Linked DNA regions of Candidatus Puniceispirillum marinum IMCC1322. The protein of the gene in region 1 interacts with the protein of each later gene in a pairwise test. Links are inferred from orthologs where the notes say so. Each region holds a gene or a part of one and is shown on either strand. Other genes may lie near its edges.

Region 1 (11,321 bases):
TGACGAGTCTGGCTATACAACAATGTGGCAGATGGATAAATCGCCTGATGCCGAGGGGCGTCTTGAAAACCTGACCGAACTTGTCAGTGCAATGCAGGATTTTGATTCACTACAGGGATTTCTCGAGCATATTTCGTTGGTGATGGATGGTGATACGGTTTCCGAACAAGGCGAAGTCACCTTGATGACATTACATGCCGCAAAGGGTCTGGAATTCGACACGGTCTTTTTGCCAGGTTGGGAGGAAGGTATTTTTCCCAGCCAGCGCACAATGGACGAAAATGGGGCTATCGGCCTTGAAGAAGAACGTCGTCTTGCCTATGTCGGCATCACCCGGGCGCGCAAGAATGTTCATATTTCCTTTGCCAGTAGTCGCCGCGTTCATGGCCAGTGGCAGTCGGCAATTCCCTCACGATTTGTTCAGGAATTACCTGCCGAGAATATCATTGAAGATATGGCACAGGGTATGGGTATTGGTCGTGTCTCGCCAGCCTATATCAGCGGGGCATCAGATATCGTTGGTCAACAAGGTTATGGCCCCGGATGGCGGCGCATGGCTAACCGCCAGCAACAAGGGACGGAAAACCGCTTTGTTGCTGAAACCAATGGCGCGGCTTTCATTCGAGGTGATCGGGTGTTTCATCAGAAATTTGGTATGGGCAATGTCGTCAATGTTGAAGGCGACAAGCTGGAAATTTCGTTTGATAAAGCAGGTCACAAAAAGGTTGTGTCCGGATTTGTGAGCAAACCATGACTATTATATATGCTGTCCGTCTTGACCTGCCTGACGTTACCGATGCAAAGGTCGTCGCCAGTTTTGAAACCGTGTTTAGCGAGCTTCTTGAAAGTGAGGCCACGTCGCATGTACGGACATCGCAAGAGCGCTGGCATATTGAGGCTTTGTTCCTGTTTCTGCCAGATGCAGGTGTGATCGCGCAGATGTTAGCACCGGTTTTTGACCAGCATGGGCTGGCACCATGTGCTGTGCAGATTGAACAATTACCCCAGCGCAACTGGCTTGCCGAAAACCGGGCATCTTTTCCGGCACTTCATATTGGCCGGTTCTGGATATATGGCAGTCATATAGACGATGCCCCACCGCCAGCAAGTCTGCCGCTTCTGGTTGATGCGGCGCAGGCTTTTGGGTCAGGCACGCATCCCACCACCGAGGGCTGCCTACGGGCGATGGATATGATTGATCGCCGTTACAAGGGTGGTGCCCCGCGCCATACACTTGATATGGGCTGTGGATCGGCAATTCTTGGCATGGCAGCTGCAAAATTATGGCCATCCTGTAAGGTTATGGGCGCCGATAATGACCCTGTGGCGATCAAAGTGGCAGAGGCGAACCGGATCCGTAATAACATTGCCCCAACACAGATGCGGCTTGGTGTTTCGGCAGGGTTTTCTGGCCGTTCAGTTAGGCAAAATGGCCCCTATGACATCATTCTGGCCAATATACTTGCAGGCCCGCTTCGTAAAATGGCACCGTCACTAATGCCGCATCTGGCTGATAATGGCTGGCTGATCCTGTCCGGTATTTTGCATCATCAGGCGACTATGGTGGCGCAGGCTTATGGTATGGTGGGTGCACGCCTATGGGCAAAAATTCGTATTGGTGAATGGACCAGTCTGGTTATGCGTCCACGACAAGCGGGACAGATGCCAGCTTTATGGAGCTCTGAATGACAGCACAGATTTTTTCCGAACGGTTAAAGGCGCTTCGTGCGCAGATGGATACGCATAATATTGATGGCTGGATTATTGGCCGCGAAGATATGTATCAGGGCGAAGAAGTGCCTGCTAGTGATGAACGTTTGGCCTATATTTCGGGTTTCACTGGTTCGGCAGGCACCGCGATTGTCTTTACTGATCATGCCGCATTGTTCAGCGATGGCCGCTATAGTTTGCAGATGGAAAAACAGACCGACGCTGCGGCGTGGTCATGCCATACCATGCCGGATATTGACATCGGTTCCTGGCTGAAAACACAGACATTGACTGGCAGGACGATCGGTGTTGATGCCCGTCTGATTACACTTTCGGCCTTTGACAAATTATCGGCTGTGATGCGTGAGTCTGGATTGTCGTTAAAAGCCATGGCATTTAATCCCATTGATATGATCTGGCAGGACCGCCCCATTGCCGAGGTCACACCAGCTCGTACAATGGCTAATGATATTGCTGGCGAGACGATTGATAGCAAACTTGATCGGTTAGCCGATAGCTTGACAGATTTTGGATGTGATGCGGTTTTGCTGTCACGTACGGATGCTGTTAACTGGCTTGCAAATATACGTGGGCACGACCTTGCCTGTACGCCGGTAAAATTGGCCTTTGCCTTGTATCATCGCGAGAATGGTTTGATCATATTGGCTGACCGCCAGCCTATGCTGCCTGTTCTGAACGAACATATGGCTGTAGTGCCCTTGGAACAGCTTGACGAACTATTGGAACCGATAGCCGGGTGCGACTTTATGGTTGATCCTGCAAGTTTGCCAAAAGCCGTGCATCAGGTTATTTCAGATAGTGGTGTGAATATTGTCACGGCGCCGTGTCCAGTTACAAAGATAAAGGCACAGAAGAATCCAGTCGAGCTAGATGGGTTCCGCAAAGCGCATCAGATTGATGGCATTGTAATGGCGGAATTTCTATGCTGGTTGGATCATGCCGATGTCACCCAGATGCGGGAAAGCGCCTTGGCTGATAAATTGCTGTCGATGCGGGCGACGCATCCGGATTTTATATCACCAAGCTTTGAGACCATTGCTGGCAGTGGTGCCAATGGTGCTATTGTCCATTATCGCGCGGTGGCTGGTCAGGATAGTTTGATCCAGAATAACAGCCTGTTTCTGCTCGATTCAGGTGCGCATTATCGCTTTGGTACAACCGACATAACGCGCACCATCCTGATTGGTGATGCTGATGCCGAAATGCGGCGGGCCTTTACGGCTGTTCTGCGCGGGCATATTGCCTTGGCGCGGGCGCATGTGCCTGTTGGCACGACCGGAATGCAGCTTGACACAATAGCACGTACGCCAATCTGGTCTGCTGGACTTGATTATGCGCATGGCACAGGTCACGGCGTTGGCCATGTTCTGTCAGTGCATGAAGGGCCAGCTAGCATTTCCAAGCGCGGAAGCCTGTCCGTGTCGGCTGGTATGGTGCTGTCGAATGAACCTGGCTATTACAAGACAGGGTCATGGGGTATTCGTATTGAAAATCTGATTGCGGTCAAGGCCGCATCAACAGCCGGTTTTATCGAGTTTGAAACCCTGACAATGACGCCGATTGATCGCCGTTTGATTGACAAGACAATGCTGTCCGAGGCGGAAATCGCATGGGTTGATATATATCATCAATGGGTGTTGTCGCAGATTGGTGCTGATGTGTCACCGCCATGCCAGGCATGGCTTATCAATGCTTGCGCCCCTTTATGATGATGGGGCGCCAATAAGTGCCCGCCATTCATCTTCACTAAGAACAGTGACGCCAAGCTCAGCCGCCTTACGCGCTTTTGATCCAGCATCAGCCCCAGCAATCAGATAATCTGTCTTTGCCGATACCGACCCGGACACTTTAGCACCAAGGGCTTCGGCCTTGGCTTTGGCTTCGGCGCGGGACATGCGTGCCAAAGTCCCAGTGAATACGACGGTTTTACCACTGACGGCACTGTCTTCAGATGGTCGCTCCGGTGGTAATATCGACAGTTCGGATGCCAAATCATTTACGATATTCCGGTGTGCTGTATCGCCAAAAAATCGGCATATATCAGCTGCCATTGCATCACCAATCTGGTCAATATCAACAAGCGCGGCGATGGCTATCTCATGTTCGCTTTCAGTATTTTCCGGATCAAGTGCCGACATCATCATGTCCAGATCACCGTAATGTAGCGCCAGAAGCCGTGAGGTGGCCTGTCCTACCTGCCGGATGCCCAACGCATATATAAAGCGTTCAAGTCCGATCGTGCGCCGTGCATTGATTGAGGCAAACAGATTATCAAGCGATTTTGCCCCATATCCATCTAGCGTGGCTAGTTTGTCGCGGCGTGTTTCAAGGCGGAAGATATCGGCGGGCGTTTTGACCCAGCCAAGCTCCAGAAACTGTTCGATCTGGCGTGCGCCCAGACCCTCGATATCAAACGCATCGCGCGATACGAAATGCTTGAGTTGCTCGACAAGTTGTGCTTCACACGCCAATCCACCGGTGCAGCGCCGCACGGCTTCGCCTTCGGGGCGGATCGCGTCCGAGTCACAAACTGGACAGCGATCCGGAAAGGTGAATATCTGGACGTCGTCGGGACGCTTTTCATCAAGCACGCGTACCACTTGCGGAATAACATCACCAGCGCGCTGGATAATGACATGATCGCCAATCCGGATATCTTTACGGGCTATTTCATCCTCATTATGCAAAGTTGCATTTGATACGACAACGCCGCCAACGGTGACAGGTGTTAATCTTGCCACGGGAGTCAATGCGCCGGTGCGCCCGACCTGAATGTCAATTTTGATAATTGTTGTTTCGGCTTGCTCGGCGGGAAATTTATGCGCCAAGGCCCAACGCGGTGCCCGCGCCACTTGTCCAAGGCGTTCCTGATAATCATGCCGATCAACTTTATAAACGACACCGTCAATATCATAGTCCAGTGATGCGCGTTGACTTCCGATAGCATCGTAGGTTGCCAGCATGTCATCTAACGAGAGGCAATGCCGCGATAAATCATTCACCGAAAACCCGAAATCTCGCAAAGCCGCCAGAAAGTCAGTATGCGTTGCGGCGACAGGTGCGCTGGCTTCGCCCATTGAATAGGCGAAAAATGCCAGATTACGCGACCCCGTAATGCTGACATCCTTTTGCCTTAGCGATCCGGCAGCGGCGTTACGCGGATTGGCAAAAATCTTGCCGCCTTTTCGTTCCTGATCAGCGTTCAGAGCCAGAAAATCTTTTCGGTCCATATAGACTTCACCGCGCACCTCGAAAATATCTGGCACTGTGTCAGGCAATGTTTTGGGGATTGCATCAACGGTGCGGATATTGGCGGTCACATCTTCGCCTTCACTACCATCACCGCGGGTTGCGGCCTGAACCAGATGACCCTTCTCATAACGCAGGCTTAACGATAAGCCATCGATCTTTGGTTCGGCGGTAAAAGCAATGTCATCGGTTTCTGCCAATGACAGAAATTTGCGAATACGGGTCACAAAGTCTGCAATATCTTCGGCACTAAAGCCATTCGACAGTGACAACATCGGCTGTGCGTGGCGTATCTTGCCAAAGCTGCCAGACACCATGGTGCCAACACGTTGGCTTGGGCTATCAGGACGGATCAGTTCGGGAAAGCTGGCTTCAAGCGCATTATTTCGGGCTACCAGCATGTCATAATCGGCATCGGAAATATCGGGGGCATCTTCGCCATGATATTTGCGATCATGATAAGCAATACGCTCGGCCAGATATGCCAGTTCTTGTGCGGCGTCATCAGCGGACATCTTGCTGGGGTCTGGATGATCGCGTGTCATGGCTAGCCCTCAAGCAAAGCGGTTGCAGCTGCCCGGGCTTCGGCGGTGATATGCTCGCCAGCCAGCATGCGGGCGATTTCTTCGGTGCGCGCGTCGTCACTCAGCGTTTCGGTTCCGCTAATAACGCTTTCATCCGTTACATGTTTGGCAATGCGCATATGATTAACGCCGCGTGCCGCAACCTGAGGCGAATGGGTGATTACCAGCGTTTGCATATGTTCGCCAAGGCGGGCAAGGCGGTCGCCAACAGCTGCGGCAACCGCGCCACCAACCCCGCTATCAACTTCGTCAAAAATCAGTGTCCGTGATGTGTTGCTATCTTCGAGCGCAACCTTCAAAGCCAGTAGAAAACGGGCCAGTTCTCCTCCTGAGGCAATCCGGTCGATGGGCCCTTGTGCCATGCCTCTATTGGTGCTGGCCTCAAAACGCACCATATCCATGCCCAGCGCACCCCATTGATCCGCTGGTAATGCGGAAATATGTGAGTGAAAGGTCGCGTTCTCCAGCTTTAAGGGTGGTAATTCGGCCATGACCGCACGGTCGAGCAACGCTGCAGCTGATTTACGGGCGTCGGACACTATCTTGGCCATTTTTGTATAATAGTCGCGCCATTGCCGTTCATTATCGGCCAATTCCGCTAACGTACCAGACGAATCCTCAATCGCGGCAAGACGGCTGGCAAGTTGCTGATGCGTTTCTACCAGCCCATCAACATTACAGTTATGTTTACGGGCTTGCTGGCGTAATTCATGAAGCCGGTCATCAACAGATTCCAACCGGTTTGGGTCAGCTTCCAGACTTGATCCAACCGCGCTGATCTCGCTGATGGCTTCGGATAATTCGGCATCGGCGCGGCTCAATGCGGCGAGGGCATTATCAAGCGCACTACCTGCTAGTGATGCTGATTTTTCAAGCGTAGCCATGGCACTGCCAAGGCTGGCCTGGGCTCCGTTTTCATCGGTCAGGGCATGGTCAGCAAGCGCCAGCGTTTCGCCAATCTTGCCAACATTGGCAAGCATGTCACGTTCACTAACTAATTGTGCTTCTTCACCAGATGAAGGGCTTAGGGCGTCAAGCTGATGAACCGCATCGCGAAGCCATTCTTCGTCGGCGCGCGCCTGATCAAGTTCTAGTTTCGCCGTGGCTAGATTACGCTTTGACTGCATCCAATGCGCATGGGCGTCTGATAGCTTGTCCAGCATCTCCTGATGTCCGGCGGCGCGATCAAGCAGGGTGATATGGCGGCTAACATCAAGCAGACCACGCCCCTCAAATTGCCCCTGAATCTCAACAAGCAGATCGCCAACCTTATGTAGCAGGCCAACCGAAACAGGTACATCATTGATTGAAGCGCTTGATTTTCCATCGGCTTTCAAGCGTCGCCGCAAAATTAATGTATCGTCAATATCAACGCCGGCATCTTCCAGCAAAGCCCATACTGGATGTTTGGCGTCCATATGAAAGCTTGCACTTACCTGTGCCTGCGTACTGCCTTGACGGATTAAGCCAAAATTCGCCCGGCTTCCTAAGGCCAGACCCAGCGCATCAAGCAAGATCGATTTACCCGCACCGGTTTCGCCTGTCAGCACCGTCAGTCCATCATCAAATTGCAACGTAAGTTGTTCAATGAGGACGATATTAGTGACGGACAAGCTTTGAAGCATGAGGCTCTAATCAAATAAATTTACGACGGACTCGGCGGTGCGTTCAAACCAGCCAGCTTCGAGTTCACGTTCTGGATTGGCGCGAAGCTCCAGCAGACGTTGAGTCCATATAGATTTCGGATAGTTATAGACTGCGACCTCTTCAACACGGTTGGCTTCGCTAGCCAGACCAAGCGATAGATAGGCCTCGGTCATGCGATATAGGGCTTCGGGCACCTGGTTGGTGGTGTCGTAATCGGTGACGACATTTTCAAACCGACGCAGTGCTGCGCCATAATGCTGTTTGCTGAGGTAAAACCGACCTACGGCCATTTCCTTGCCAGCAAGATGCGAGCGTGTCAGATCAATTTTCAGGGTTGCATCACGAAAGTAGTCACCGTCGGGAAATCGCCGCACCAATTCTTCAAAAGCCTGCATCGCCAATTTGGTCATTTCCGCGTCGCGTTGCACATCGACGATCTGTTCATAATAGCATAGCGCCTTTAGATAATAGGCATATTCGACGCGTTCATCTGCTGGATTTAGTTCGACAAAACGATCCAGCGCCGCGATTGCCCGTGGATAGTTATTGTCCTGATAAAATGCCCATGCCGCCATCAATTGCGCCCTTACGGCAAGTGATGAATAGGGGTGTTGGCGTTCAACTTCCTCAAATTTTGGCGCAGCTTTCTTGGCATTTCCTGCAAGGGCGGTGTTCAACGCTTCATTATATAATTGTTCGACAGGGCGCTCGACCTGTTCTTCGACCTCAGTAGAAGAACATCCTGCTACCAAAAGCGCAGTACTTGCTAAGACAATCAAGGGTATATGCTTTACCAAAACAGGCTCCACTCATAGGCATCGGCGGGCGTGTCCCACCGTTACGCGTTACAATAGCGACTTGGTACGCAGGTGAAAAGAAGATGTTGAAAAAATTCCACTGTGATTATCGGCATATCACAAGTATCGAATGTCATAATGAAGATGACCTGATGGCCAGTTGGCCTAAACAGCCGCGGCGGCGGCAAGTTCGGGCATGACATAAGCCTCTGACTGGCTGGTCACAGCACCGTCACTGACGATCTGGAATGCCTGTTTATTTTGCCAGATGGCTTTGATCAGCATCATGCTAAGCGCGTGTCCGGGACGCGACGCGGTCAATTTGCCACGTATTTGCAGACCAAGAAGATAAAGATCGCCAAGACAGTCAAGTGCCTTATGCCGGACGAATTCGCGTTCCATCCGCAAACCACCTTCATTGATAACAGTCCCATTATCAACAACTACGGCGTTATTCAGCGAACCGCCAAGAGCCAGACCGGCATTCTGCATTAGATCAACATCACTCAGCTGGCAAAAGGTACGAGCCGTAGATAATTCAGCCTCAAAACTGCCATCACAATGAATATAATGCAGGCTCTGCTTGCCAATAGCCTTGTCTTCAAAATCAATTTCAACGTCAATTTCAAGCTGGTCGGCAGGCTCGATCCGCGCCCAAGCACCATTATCAAGCTGCACTTCTATTGGCTGGGTAATAACGATATATTTACGACGCGCATTAAGCGTTTTCAGCCCAACACGTCTGATTGCATCAATGATTGGCTGACTGCTACCATCAAGGATCGGCGCTTCACCTGCATCGACTTCGACGATAGCATTATCAAGGCCAATTCCGGCAAAGGCGGCCATGAAATGTTCGATCGTCTCCAGGCCTATGCCATCGGCGTTGGCAATCCGGGTGCAAAGGCGTGCCTGTTCGGCATAATCAGCATGGGCAGACACTGTTTGCAGGCTTTCTTCGACATCCATGCGGCGGAATTTGATACCTGTACCAGCTTCTGCAGGACATATAGAGGCATGAACAAACCGGCCTGAATGCAGAGCAATATCTTCAAGCTGCACAGTATCCACCAAAGTTGTCTGGAAAGGCTGGTTGATATACATCGGTTTTTTATTGTCCTGCAAATTCAATTTATATAGCCTTTTCAATATTTTTCATCTTGTTTCTAAGCACATATAAAAGACCCAGATACAACCTACATATGTATCTGGGTCTCTTCAAATCACGTTTGGTTACAGATTGTAGCAATGTAACCAGATGTAGGCTTTGCTTAATTCACCTGACGGCGCAGGAACGCAGGGATATCAAGCTCATCATCAGGCTGTTCAAGCTGCGCTGTTGGTGCCGGATCTGTAGCCGGTTTAACAACGGCTGATTGTGGCAGATCCAGAACCGAAGACGTTTTGTCTTCTGAGCTGTCTTTCGCGGACACATTTGGCTCGCTTCGCTTCTGACTATCCGTTGTGCCGGGCTTTGACGACCACAATTCGGATATCTGCTTAATGATGCTGGTTGGCCGCGGGGCTGGCGTTTCGGCCGCCTTTGGCACACTGGCTTCATCCGGCATTGCCGTTGGTGCTGCTGGAATAAAGGTTTTGCGTGGGGCATCTTCGGCCTTGGCATTGCCTTCATTCTGCAGATCGAAACGTGGCATCAGGCGCGATGTAAGCGAGGCAGTATCGGCCTTGGCTGTTGCGCTTGATACGGTTGCGGCCTCACCCGAAGCTAATTCACCCGAAGACGCTTCACCCGATCCGGCTTCATTAGTGGCTGACATAGCCACATTATTTGGCGTATCAGCTTTCACGTCTGCATTCAAAGCTGTAGCCGCATCTACCGCGTCGGTAAGCTCTAACTGCGTTTCGACTGGTTCACCGGTGTTCTCGGTAATAGGCCCCGTAGCGGTGCTGTCCGTTTCGGATGCTGATACGGTTTCGGTTACCGATGCGTCCTGCGAATTGCTGGCCGCTGGAGTGTCAGCTTCATCATCAGCTTCCTTGGCAAGCGAACTGATTGACTCACGCACAGTCGATGTGCTGGCAGAGGCTGAATCTGCTGACTGTGTCGGGGTTATCTGTGCGTTTGTCACTGGATTGGTCATCGCACTAGCCATCGCATTTGCTTGCACTGGACTGGTGGTCATTGGCGGTTTGGCTGTTTCGATTTTGGGCTGATCTACTGATGGCCTTGCTTTCGCACTTGCAGCATCAATACCGGTGGCGACTACGGATACCCGCATGACGCCATCCAGTTTTTCATCGAATGCCGAGCCAAAAATGATCACCGCTTCTGGATCGATTTCCTTACGAATGCGATTGGCGGCTTCGTCAACTTCAAACAAAGTCATATCCAGACCGCCAGTGACATTGATCAAAACCGAACGTGCACCGTGCATGGTTGTATCATCAAGTAGCGGATTATTAATCGCGGCTTCGGCGGCCTGCGTTGCCCGGGTTTCCCCAGATGCCTCGCCTGTGCCCATCATGGCTTTACCCATTTCGCTCATAACAGCGCGAATATCGGCAAAGTCCAGATTGATCATGCCAGGCTTGATCATCAAGTCGGTAACGCCGCATACGCCTTGGTGTAGCACGGTGTCAGCCATATGAAAGGCATCAGCAAAGGTTGTGCGTTCATTCGCAAGCCGGAATAGATTCTGGTTCGGAATGACAATCAGGGTATCAACATAACTTTGCAATTCTTCGATGCCTGCATCGGCAAGACCCATGCGCCGCTGGCCTTCAAATTCAAACGGTTTGGTAATCACGGCAACGGTCAATATGCCAGCATCACGTGCCGCCTTGGCAATCACGGGTGCGGCGCCTGTGCCGGTCCCGCCGCCCATACCTGCGGTGATGAATACCATGTTGCAATCGGCCAGTTCAGCCATTACTTCTTCAAGGCTTTCCTCGGCAGCAGCACGCCCTATTTCTGGTTTTGAACCAGCGCCTAGTCCTTGCGTAATCGCACCTCCAAGTTGAATTTTCTGGCTGGCGAGCGAGTGCGCGAGCGCTTGCCCGTCGGTATTTGCAACCAGAAAATCGACACCTTGCAGATCGGCGTTGATCATGTTGTTAACAGCATTGCAACCTGCGCCGCCTACACCGACAACGGTGATACGTGGACGCAATTCCTGCATGGTTTGTGGAACAGATAGATTGATAGTCATGATGGACTCCCTTCAGTTTGGGTTGGTCTAGAAAAAGCGTACATAGGCACGCCGATATGGGGCAGGGCAGCAACAGGCTGCGTCGTCCCGCGATAGGTTTGCGTGTGACTGCGATAAACATTGGTAAAGATAGTGATTGGCAT
Region 2 (11,504 bases), 720 kb from region 1 along the record:
GTCTTGCCGATGCGATTGCCACGGTAGCGGATGACTATGATTATGTGATCATTGACTGCCCGCCATCGCTTGGCTTGCTGACAGTGAATGCATTATGCGCGGCAGCATCGGTTCTGATTCCTTTGCAATGCGAATTCTATGCGCTGGAAGGGTTAAGTCAGCTCATGCGCACGATTGATGCGGTGCGTGGTGGAATCAACCCAAGGCTGGAGATGCAGGGGGTTGTGCTGACGATGTTCGATAGCCGCAATAAATTATCCGAATCGGTGGAAAATGATGTACGCGCACATCTTGGCGCTGTCGTTTATAACACGGTCATTCCGCGTAATGTCCGCGTGTCCGAAGCGCCATCATTCGGACAGCCGGTTTTGATGTATGATCTGAAATGTGTCGGGGCACAGGCCTATGCCGCGCTGGCCGCCGAACTACTGACGCAAGAGAAGGATGCCGCCTAATGGCCAAGACGCCGTCAAAGAAAGCCCCTGCCAAGCAAGCTGCCACAAAAACCAGCAGTCCGGAAAAGGTTATCCCAAAACATCCAGCACGAGGTTTGGGACGCGGTCTGTCATCATTGCTTGGTGATGCCGGTATTGCGGCAGCTACAACAAATGCGAATCCGAATACAGCTTCGGGCGTGGCCACACCACCCGAAATGGCAACGTCACCATTATCGGCTGATGCCAAGGCGACAAAAGCGGGTATTGCATCTGGCGTGACCGGAAATATAACTGCGGGTGTTATTGATATTCCGGTTGAATGGATCAATTCAGGCCCGTGGCAACCGCGTTTGAAATTTGACAAAACCGCGCTGGCCGAGCTGGCTGAATCGATACGCCAGAAAGGCATTATGCAACCGGTTCTGGTGCGGCAAAGCGCGGATAATCCGCAACGTTATCAATTGATCGCCGGAGAACGGCGCTGGCGTGCCGCGCAATTGGCACAGTTGCATACAGTACCAGCGATCCTGCGCGATATCAGCGATGTCGAAGCTTATGAGCTGGCCTTGATCGAAAATGTGCAACGTACCGATCTGACAGTCATTGAAGAAGCGCTGGGATATCAGAATCTGATTTCCAAGCATAAATACAAACAAGAGCAACTATCTGAATTAATTGGAAAATCAAGAAGTCATATTGCCAATCTTCTGCGTCTGCTTAGCTTGCCGAGTGATGTGATGACAATGGTTGCTGACGGCCAGCTGACGATGGGACAGGTGCGCCCCTTGATCGGGCATGAAGATGCGTCGGCATTGGCCGAGGAAATTATCAGCAAAAATCTGTCGGCGCGGCAGGTCGAAGCGCTGGTCAAACGACGCGGCGAAACAGATACGACGTCTGGTCAGGATGATCATGGCAAAGCAGGATCAACGGCATCTGAAAAATCTACCGATATTCTGGCGTTGGAAGCGCGTGCGGCGGAACAGCTGGGTCTGGCGATGACGGTTGATTGGGATGCGTCTAAAGCAAGCGGCAAGCTGGTGTTTCATTGCGAGGATTTTGCCCAAATCACCTTTATTCTGGAACAGCTGGGGCTGGAATAGCATCATCCAATCAAGCGCAGCGAAGATTGATAAGATGATCGCGGGTGATATAAGCATCATCCAATCAAGCGCAGCGAAGATTGATAAGATGATCGCGGGTGATATAAGCATCATCCAATCAAGCGTAGCGAAGATTGATAAGATGATCGCGGGTGATATAAGCATCATCCAATCAAGCGCAGCGAAGATTGATAAGATGATCGCGCTTAACTAAGCCTCATCCGGCTGTAGTGCAAAGAAAGCCGCAAGATGATCGTGGAATCATCAGGAACGTGCGCGCAGGCACAGACCCAATAGACCCTGCATACAGATCACCCGATCATCGGGGCTGGATGATTTCAGCGCAAGCTCGATATCCTGTAGCTTATCAAGGGCGGCCATCGCCTGTTGATAGCCCCATTTGTTTAATTGCGCAGCCATGCGCCCCTGTAATTTGAAATGCACAGGTGGGCGTAGTGACTTTATTGCCATATCGCGCGAACTGCCTGTTGATACGGCATGTGCCGCGATCAGCAAACTGCGGAAATAATTATGACAGCCGCGAATGACCATGACTGGATTGGCATCTTCCGACCAGGCTTTGGTGATAGCGCTTTGCAGACGCGGAATATCCCCATCAGCAACAGCACCCGCCACATCATCGATTGCCAGAACGGTGCTGTCTTCGAGGGCATCTTCAATATCTTGCGCGGTAAGGGTGCCGCCCTGCCCCGCCATCAGTGACAGCTTTTCGATTTCACGACGTGAACTGGCACGATCAGCACCCAATTTGGCAACAATCAGATCCATGACCGGGCGATCAATATTGATAGATAATGCAGCAAAGCTGGTTTGAACAAGATCACGGATGGTGCCGCTATCATCAGCATAACATCCGATTGAGGCACAGATATCACCTGTTTCGAACAATTTGACGATCGCATGCCGCGTTGTTGTTTCGCGCGCTTCGACAATAAGCACAGCCCCTTCAAGCGGGGGGGTGTTGTCGCGCGGTGTCAGCGCCAATTTGCAAGCCTCGACAAGTTCGGTGCCACGGCCACGAACAAGCACCAGGCGGGTATCGGCAAAAACGGCAATGCTGGAAAGCGCATCGGCAATCACACTGACATCATTTTCAATGGCGCGGCTATCAAGGCGGGTCACCGAAAAGACATCATCGAGATTGTCACTGTAATGACTGGCAAGTGCCAGGGCGCGTTCATGGATCAGGCCGATATCATTACCATGAAACAAAAAGGCGCGCATATGCGCGGGGGGGTGGTTGAGAAGACCTGCAATCTGCCGGGTCTGAACTTTCATGTCTGGGCTATGGAGAGAAAATATAGCTGTAAGCGCCGCCGCACGCGTTCAGCCAGTAATGTGGCAAGACGGCGCTTGGCCTGCAATTTGGACTGTTCAATGCCATAAGTCGATGAAACAGTACCTAACGTGGCACTGGCAGTTACCGTATTTTTGATCGCGACTTCATTGGTATTTATATCGGTGAGGGTAAAGGATACCGTCATGGTCATCTTTTTGAAATCGGATGAAACGCCGCGTACCGCAAAAGCTTCGGTTGATCCGATCGAAATTGAACTGGATAGGCGATATCTGGGTTCAGCCGCATAGCTGCTGAACATGGCCTGGCGAAGGTTTCGGCTGTAAATTTGCCCATCACGGCCAGCCACGGTAACAATTTCGACGCTGGCAAGATTATCGATCATCGCCGTATCGACCTGCTGTTGGGACAAGGATGTGCACCCGCCTAGCATAAGCGCACAAACAAGGCTGATGATGGTATTACGCAACGACATTTATAATCCTGTTTGGCACAACGATAATCCGCTTTGGTGTCTTGCCCTCAAGATATCGGGAAACCGCCTCGGATGCCAATGCTTTTGCTTCGGCCTCGTCAGTTGGACAATCTCGCGGCAAGGTGATGGTGGCGCGCAATTTGCCATTCACCTGGACACCGATTTCCACTTCATCATCGGCGGCGAGCGCCGGGTCGGCCACCGGCCATGCGGCATTAGCCAGCATGCTGTCATGACCAAGCATATGCCACATTTCTTCGGCAATATGCGGGGTCAGGGGGGCGATAAGCTTGGTAAGATTTTCAATAGCCATCCGGCGCGCCTCGGCAGAACCGACAGTATCGGGGGCAAGATTGGTGATTGCGTTCGATAGTGTGTGTAGCTGGGCAACCGCACGGTTAAAGCGGAATTCCTCGATATCTCTGGAGATCGCCAGAATGGTTTTATGCACTGTTTTGACAAGATCGAGTGCTTTCTGATCGGCATTGTCAGGCATTTTTGCGCCAGCTGCGGCAAGGCTGTCATCAGTTGCCAGCCGCCAGATTTTTTTCAGAAAGCGTGAGGCGCCTTCAACCCCGGATTCAGTCCATTCGAGATCACGTTCGGGCGGCGAATCCGACAGCATGAACAGGCGCGCTGTGTCAGCCCCATAAGTGTCAATGATGATTTCCGGATCAACAACATTGCGCTTGGACTTGCTCATCTTTTCGATGCGTCCGGCGGTGATCGCAGATTTATCACTGCGCATGACCCAGTCATCACCATCGCGTTCGACATCAGTCGGGAACAGCCATTTGCCATGCTGATCCTGAAAGGTCTGATGGCAGACCATGCCCTGTGTCATCAGACCGGCAAAAGGCTCATCAAGGGTGAGATATCCGACTTCGCTCAGCGCGCGGGTGAAAAAGCGCGAATAAAGCAGATGCAGAACCGCATGTTCAACGCCGCCAATATATTGATCGACCGGCATCCAATAATGTGCCGCTTCGGGGCTGAAGCCATGCGGATGTTTAGGGTCACAATAACGCAGGAAATACCATGAACTTTCAAAGAATGTGTCAAATGTGTCCTGTTCACGGGTCGCCGTGGTACCGCATTTCGGACAATCCACATGTTTCCAGCTTGGGTGATTGGCCAGCGGATTGCCAGGCTGGGTGAAATCGACATCTTCGGGAAGTTGAACCGGGAGTTGATCGTCAGGCACAGGTACCGCGCCGCACGTGTCACAATGAATGATCGGGATCGGACATCCCCAATAGCGTTGCCGCGAAACACCCCAGTCACGGAGCCGGAACGTGGTTTCAGCCGCACCAGACCCAGCATCGGCAAGGGTTTTGAAAGCCGCCTGTTTGCCTGCTTCGACATCAAGCCCGTTCCATGGTCCCGAATTGATCAGCTTACCAGGACCCGTATAGGCGGTGTCGGTGATCGCAAAATCAGACGCATCAGCATCTTCAGGCAGGACCACCGGCAACACCGGCAAGCCATAGGCCGTGGCAAAATCAAGATCGCGCTGATCATGTGCTGGACAGCCAAAAATAGCGCCAGTGCCATATTCCATCAGCACAAAATTGGCGATATGAACAGGCAAGGTTGCGCCGTCAATAACCGGATGCGCAACACGCAGACCCGTGTCATAGCCTTTTTTATCGGCCGTTTCGACCGCGGCTTCGGACGTGCCTAATGTGGCACATTCGGCGGCAAAATCAGCTGCGCCTTTATCATGCACGGCAATATCACGCGCCAACGGATGGTTCGCGGCAATGGCAATGAAGGAGGCGCCATATAGCGTATCAGGGCGGGTGGTGAAAACGTCGATATCACGGCCAGCATAATCACCAGACGCGGCCTCGGTGATGCGGAAATTAACACGTGCGCCTTCGGATTTACCAATCCAGTTATGCTGCATCAGACGTACGCGATCCGGCCAGCGATCAAGCCTGTCAATCGCGGCTAGCAGATCATCTGCATATTTGGTGATGCGTAAAAACCATTGTGATAAAAGCCGCCGTTCAACCGGCGCACCAGAGCGCCAGCCGCGGCCATCGACAACCTGTTCATTGGCCAAAACCGTATTTTCAACCGGATCCCAATTGACCCAGCTTTCCTTGCGATAGGCCAGACCGGCCTCGAGGAATTTAAGGAACATGCGTTGTTCATGCTGGTAGTAATCAGGTGTGCAGGTGGCCAGCTCGCGATCCCAATCATAGGATAGCCCCATGCTTTTCAGCTGGGTACGCATCGCGGCAATATTTTCAACCGTCCATTTGCCCGGATGAATACCGCGTTCCATCGCCGCATTTTCAGCCGGCAGGCCAAAGGCATCCCAGCCCATCGGATGTAGGACATTGAAACCCTGGGCACGGCGGAAACGCGCGACAACATCGCCAAGCGTATAATTGCGGACATGCCCCATATGAATCCGGCCAGACGGATAGGGAAACATTTCCAGCACATAATATTTGGGTTTTGGGTTGGGCTTGTTACTGTCCGGCTGATCGGCGGTGAAACAGCCTTGATCTTCCCACCGGCGCTGCCATTTCTTTTCAATGGCAGGTGCATCATAATGCGTCATGAAATATCCTGTGAACTATCGCGTAAATTATCCCCTATGGGGCGCCATATGATCTGATTTATAATCACCGGCGGTCATTGAAATCTGTCTATTCGGTGGATTCGGCGATTGACGCGGCACGCATCTCACGGGCGCGTGTCAGAATAAGCTCTTCAATTTTACTGGCCAAGGCATCGTCGCGCGTGGCTGTGCCCCAGCCGCCATTATCTGCTTTCTGGGCAAATACGCGTACCTGAATCGCATCCGAACGCAATTCGCGGCCGACAACGAAAATCATCAGCTTGATGCGCTCATCTGGCCGGTCGGCAAGCGAATACCATTCAGTAAGAATACTGCCGCCGAATGTATCAACATCGTCAAGCGGTACAAACGCCGCGATTTCCAGCGATGCACGCCATAATAATGCGTTAACCGGCATGCTGTCGTTTTTGTCATCAGCGCCAAAATCAGCGATTTTTAACCCACCGGTCTTACCAGTCAGAAAAGACACCTCACCTTCTTCTTCGGCAACAGGCTGAATATCTGCGCCTGAACAACCTGCCAGAATAAAGCCAAGAGTCACCAAAGTTGCGGCAAGGGAGTGAATGGTTTTCATGTCAGCGATCCATTGGTAGGTGAAGATGCCAAGAGAATGCAAATAGTGCGTTCATTTGTAAAGAAAAAAGGGAGGGGCAAGCCCCTCCCTTTCCATTCGGAATGATAACATTCAAATTAGAATGTTATGCCAACCTTCAAACGTGTGTTTGCACCGTCGTTTGTTGTACCAGCAGATGAATCTTTCATCTCAAATGAACGGTTTGTCAAAGACACATACATGCCAGCGGCAGGAACGTACTTCACACCTAGCTGAGAAGCTTCGAATGTGTCGCCACCGTTTGTGCTACCTGTTGATAGCTCAGATGACAATGAAGTTGCTTCCAAAGTGATAGTGTCTGACATTGCATATGTAACGCCGTAGTCGCTTGTTGACGCTTCGTAACCAGCAGTACCCATTGAGCTACCGCCCTGCTTTACGTCTTTGTCCATGCTGGCTGCACGTACTGTGAAGTCACCATAAACAACCTTAACACCAAAGCCGTCCTGAGACGTTTCGTATGAACCTGTACCAGTTGCTAGGTCAGCAGCTGAGTCAACGTCATAAGTTGCATAATGGGCAGTAATGCCAACGCCATCAACGTCGATTGCATAAGTTACACCCATCGCAGTTGCGTCAGCTTTAGAAGCTGAACCAGCGTCTGCCTGTGAGATGCTTACAGTCAAACCGTTAACTGTTGGTGATGTGTACTTGATCTGACCTTTGGCCTCAGAACCAACAACAGTAACTGTGCTCAGACCAGTTGTCATAGCAGGTGTTGTTGTTGAAGAAATTGACTGAGTACCTGAAAGACCGGCATCAAATGCAGACTGGCCAGCTGATGCTGCTTTAGCAGCGTCATTGTGCTCACCAAATGCGATCTGGCCCCAATCGTCAGATACATGCATGCGGGCGTCATCATCGACACCATCGTCAACGTGGATTGAACCACCGAATGTCATGCCTGAGTCAGTTGTTGTTGAACCTGAGATTGTGAAATCTGAGTCCATTGTTGCAGCAGTGTTGTTTGTTGTTGCACCTGAAGCTGTTGCTGCAGCTGTGTCGTCTGACCATGAGTCATATGCCCATGAAGCAGAAGCTGACAGTGAAACGTCAGCAGAAGCGGCTGAAACGCCACCGATTGCTACCAAAGCGGTAGTCGCAAGAAGAACCTTACGCATGTTAAATCTCCCTTAGAGAAAATATGTCACCATTGACATGAAGGCAGAATATTAAGTTTTGCTAAATTAACAAGTTATGGTGAACGCAGATGAAACATATTTCTCTAATGTGTGATAAATTTACAACAGTGTTGCGAAAGTGATGTGCCACGCGGACAAAAAGGCTAAACAAATTGGATGATGGGTCGGGTTGCCATGTTTTATTTATTTGGCGCACATGCGTCGTCACAGATGTTTTACATCTGTTCGGGATGTGCTCTATCAACATTGCCGCACATGCGTCGTCACAGATGTTTTACATCTGTTCGGGATGTGCTCTAGTATCACGCTGTAAAACGGACACAGCAGACGGGAATCAATTCAGGTGGCGGTAATGACAGCAATTCACGATAATCTGAAAGCAGTACAGGATAAGATTCAGGCGGCGGCGCGTGCGGATGCCCATGCGGATGCAGATGAACCGACACTTGTGGCGGTTAGCAAACGCCAGCCAGATGACCGGATCGATGCCGCACTTGACGCTGGCCAGCGCTGTTTTGGTGAAAACCGTGTGCAGGAAGCGCAAACACGCTGGGCCGCGCGCCGCGCTGCCTATCCGGATTTGATATTACATCTGATTGGTGCCCTGCAAACCAATAAAGCCGCCGATGCGGTGGCTTTATTTGACGTGATCGAAGTTGTTGACCGCCCCAAGCTGGCGCGTGCATTAAGCGGTGAAATGGCCAAGCAGAACCGGCAACTTGATTGCTATATTCAGGTCAATACGGGTGATGAACCGCAAAAGTCCGGCATCAGCCCGGCCGATGTTGATGATTTTATCGCCCAATGCCGTGATGAATATGGGCTGAATATTATTGGGCTGATGTGCATACCGCCCGCAGATGAGGAACCGGCGATGCATTTTGCGCTATTGGCGACGATTGCCAAACGCAACGGGCTGGATAAATTATCAATGGGCATGAGCGGCGATTATGAAGAGGCTATTGGTTTCGGCGCGACGTCGGTGCGTGTTGGTTCGGCAATTTTTGGCGCACGCGACAGCTAGGATGACATTAGAGGGGCGATATATCATCTCTCGACCTTGCGGCCGGATGATGCTTATATCTTAAATCATGTCGCATCATCTCTCGACCGTGCGGCCGGATGATGCTTGTATCTTAAATCATGTCGCATCATCTCTCGACCGTGCGGCCGGATGATGCTTGTATCTTAAATCATGTCGCATCATCTCTCGACCGTGCGGCCGGATGATGCTTGTATCTTAAATCATGTCGCATCATCTCTCGACCGTGCGGTCGGCTGATGCTTATATCTTAAATCATGTCGCATCATCTCTCGACCTTGCGGTCGGCTGATGCTTGCGCGATCATCTTATCAATCTTCGTTGCTTGATCGGATGATGCTAGTCAATCAAATGGCCGGTGCGGGTTTTCTTGGTTTTGAGATAATCGGCATTAAACGGATTTTCATCTATATCCAGCGATATGCGTTCGCTGATCTCGAACCCATGCGCCGCAATTTGGGCGATCTTGTCAGGATTGTTGGTGATCAACCGCATTTTGCTGATGCCAAGCGTTTGCAGGATATTGGCAGCTGGCAGAAAACTGCGCTCATCAGTATCAAAGCCAAGCATATGATTGGCGTCAACCGTATCCAGGCCGCCATCCTGAAGTGCATAGGCGCGCATTTTATTCAACATGCCGATATCGCGGCCTTCTTGTGCCAGATAAATAAGGATACCGTTGCTTTCACGCGCCATCAGCCCGAGGGCAGCCTTGAGTTGATCGCCGCAGTCACATTTCAAACTGCCAAGCACATCTCCAGTGACGCATTGCGAATGGAGCCGCACAAGGGGCGGCTTATCTTTGCCAGCATCACGGCCAAGCGGGTCACCGATCAGTACGGCAAAATGCTCTTCGCCGCCAGCCGCGGCGCGGAACATGATAATTTCGGCATCTTCGGCCAGTGCTAGTGGCACCTTTGCCCGGGTGGTTTCGCGTAAGGATGCGGCGGCATCTTCGTTATAGTGATCGACATCGCGGGCTTCGATAATGAGCAGGTTATTTTCAAGCGCCCAGCGATCCTGCATGGCAATGTCACGGAAACGTAAGCGTGCCATGAACGCCGCCGGAATCAGCTTGGCGACACGCAATAGCCGGGTGGTATTATCGGCCAGTGATCCGGCTTTTTCCGGAATGATCGTATAGCTGGATTGTGGGCCATCAGTCGCTGGCTGACCTAACGCCATTTCAAAAGCCCGCGCGGCAGAATGCGCGGCACTTGATAAGGTTGCACAAGGTTTGTTTTGTCCAATAGAATGACCAAGGCTGGACATACGGTTTGCTGTCAATACAAGTAACGTTCCCGAACCAGCCATGGTTTTGAGTTCGACAATGTCATTATCATGCGCGATCTCGACGGCTTTGAAAATTGCGGCCTCACCCGAAGGGAGCCGCACAACCACAGCCCCGCCGCGCCGTAATTCGGCACAGGCACGGTCAACCTTTAGATAGGTGCGATTGATATTAGACGACGACATAGTGAATATCCGTTAGCAAAATGTTTGGCCAAAAGGTTTATCGGAGTAGAGTGGTCATGATATTTTAAATTCGTTTATTGGGTTGAAGGTAAAAATGCAAGATTTCTCCTCAGAAAATAACGCTTTCGAAAATAATCAGATACGACTTTTTGTTGTTGATGATGACGATTTATTACGTGCGACGTTAAAAGATCAACTCAATGCCGAAGGGTATAGCCAAGTCACCACCATTGCCGGTGTAACAGAATTATTCCAGATACTGCCTGAATGCAAACCTGATATTATGCTTCTTGATGTGCAGATGCCAGACGGAAATGGTGTTGATGTGTGCCGGAACCTGCGGCGAAATGGATTTACCAAGCCGATTTTGATGCTGACAGGCAAGGATGCCGAAGAAGATATCATTTTGGGGCTGGAAGCAGGCGCCAATGATTATATCTCCAAACCCATGCGGATGGGCGAATTGCTGGCGCGGATCAAATCGCATCTGCACCAGCATCGCGCGTCTGATGATGTCCGGTTCCAGCTAGGCCCGCTTAGCTTTATTCCCGCGACAAAAATGCTACAGCATGAAGAAAGCGGTCAGAAACAGCTATTGACCGAAAAAGAAGCGGTGATTCTGAAATTCTTTATCCGCGCGGCACCTGAAATTGTATCCAAAGACGAATTGTTAAAAGATGTCTGGGGCTTTCGAAGCGGAGTCAGCACGCATACGGTCGAGACGCATATTTATCGCCTGCGCCAGAAAATCGCCCGGGTTACGTCGGAGCAGATTATCCGAACCACCGGCAAAGGCTATTGCCTGTCGAACGGGGTTTCCGATTAGACGCCGAACGGGCTTATGCTTTTAAGATATGTGGTGAAATGTCTGGCATATAGGTTTGGCATATACGTTTGGCATATACGTTTGGCTGGGGCGGTAGGATTCGAACCTACGGTACACGATACCAAAAACCGATGCCTTACCACTTGGCCACGCCCCAACAACAAACGTCCGGCAATCTAACCAGCAACTTTGCCGCAATCAAGCCTGTTATTTCATATCTTTGCTAATTCTTTACTTTATAGATGCGGTAAAAAGGAAAATTATCGTCAATCAGGCTAAAATAGTCCGGATTTGCTGTTCCCAGATAAAACAGCTGGTTAAAACTGCTCCGATAAAGACGTGAATGTAAGATCTGCGTCTGGATCGTCATTTCGCCTAGATCATGCGCCTGCATCACTAGCCCCTGTTTGTGGGCATAGTCCCGGCGTGCAACGATTTTACCACCGCGTGTTTCAATCATATGGCGCATAAGCGGA

Evidence for each region.
Region 2: the proteins of ligA (region 1) and leuS interact in binary tests that used the Escherichia coli proteins (3 or more experiments, as listed by UniProt). The link is inferred for Candidatus Puniceispirillum marinum IMCC1322 from one-to-one orthologs.

What each region holds. Positions count from the first base shown.
Region 1 is NC_014010.1:2,537,795-2,549,115, forward strand. The notes cover bases 2,981-5,920. They hold ligA (NAD-dependent DNA ligase LigA), read right to left. Parts: upstream 5,526-5,920; coding sequence 3,435-5,525; downstream 2,981-3,434. Other genes in these bases: SAR116_RS11895 (aminopeptidase P family protein), read left to right, coding at 2,981-3,440; recN (DNA repair protein RecN), read right to left, coding at 5,528-5,920. In the rest of the region: SAR116_RS11885 (ATP-dependent helicase), read left to right, coding at 1-754; SAR116_RS11890 (50S ribosomal protein L11 methyltransferase), read left to right, coding at 751-1,689; more of SAR116_RS11895, read left to right, coding at 1,686-2,980; more of recN, read right to left, coding at 5,921-7,189; SAR116_RS11910 (outer membrane protein assembly factor BamD), read right to left, coding at 7,196-7,990; lpxC (UDP-3-O-acyl-N-acetylglucosamine deacetylase), read right to left, coding at 8,174-9,139; cell division protein FtsZ, read right to left, coding at 9,280-11,178. UniProt on the Escherichia coli protein: DNA ligase that catalyzes the formation of phosphodiester linkages between 5'-phosphoryl and 3'-hydroxyl groups in double-stranded DNA using NAD as a coenzyme and as the energy source for the reaction.
Region 2 is NC_014010.1:1,817,956-1,829,459, forward strand. Bases 3,115-6,237 are described here. They hold leuS (leucine--tRNA ligase), read right to left. Parts: upstream 5,909-6,237; coding sequence 3,320-5,908; downstream 3,115-3,319. Other genes in these bases: SAR116_RS08525 (hypothetical protein), read right to left, coding at 3,115-3,333; SAR116_RS08535 (DUF3576 domain-containing protein), read right to left, coding at 5,997-6,237. Outside these bases: SAR116_RS08505 (ParA family protein), read left to right, coding at 1-455; SAR116_RS08510 (ParB/RepB/Spo0J family partition protein), read left to right, coding at 455-1,540; SAR116_RS08515 (hypothetical protein), read left to right, coding at 1,575-1,754; holA (DNA polymerase III subunit delta), read right to left, coding at 1,805-2,839; more of SAR116_RS08525, read right to left, coding at 2,836-3,114; more of SAR116_RS08535, read right to left, coding at 6,238-6,503; SAR116_RS08540 (porin), read right to left, coding at 6,620-7,663; SAR116_RS08545 (YggS family pyridoxal phosphate-dependent enzyme), read left to right, coding at 8,037-8,708; ribA (GTP cyclohydrolase II), read right to left, coding at 9,066-10,202; SAR116_RS08555 (response regulator transcription factor), read left to right, coding at 10,297-11,028; SAR116_RS08565 (glycosyltransferase family protein), read right to left, coding at 11,252-11,504.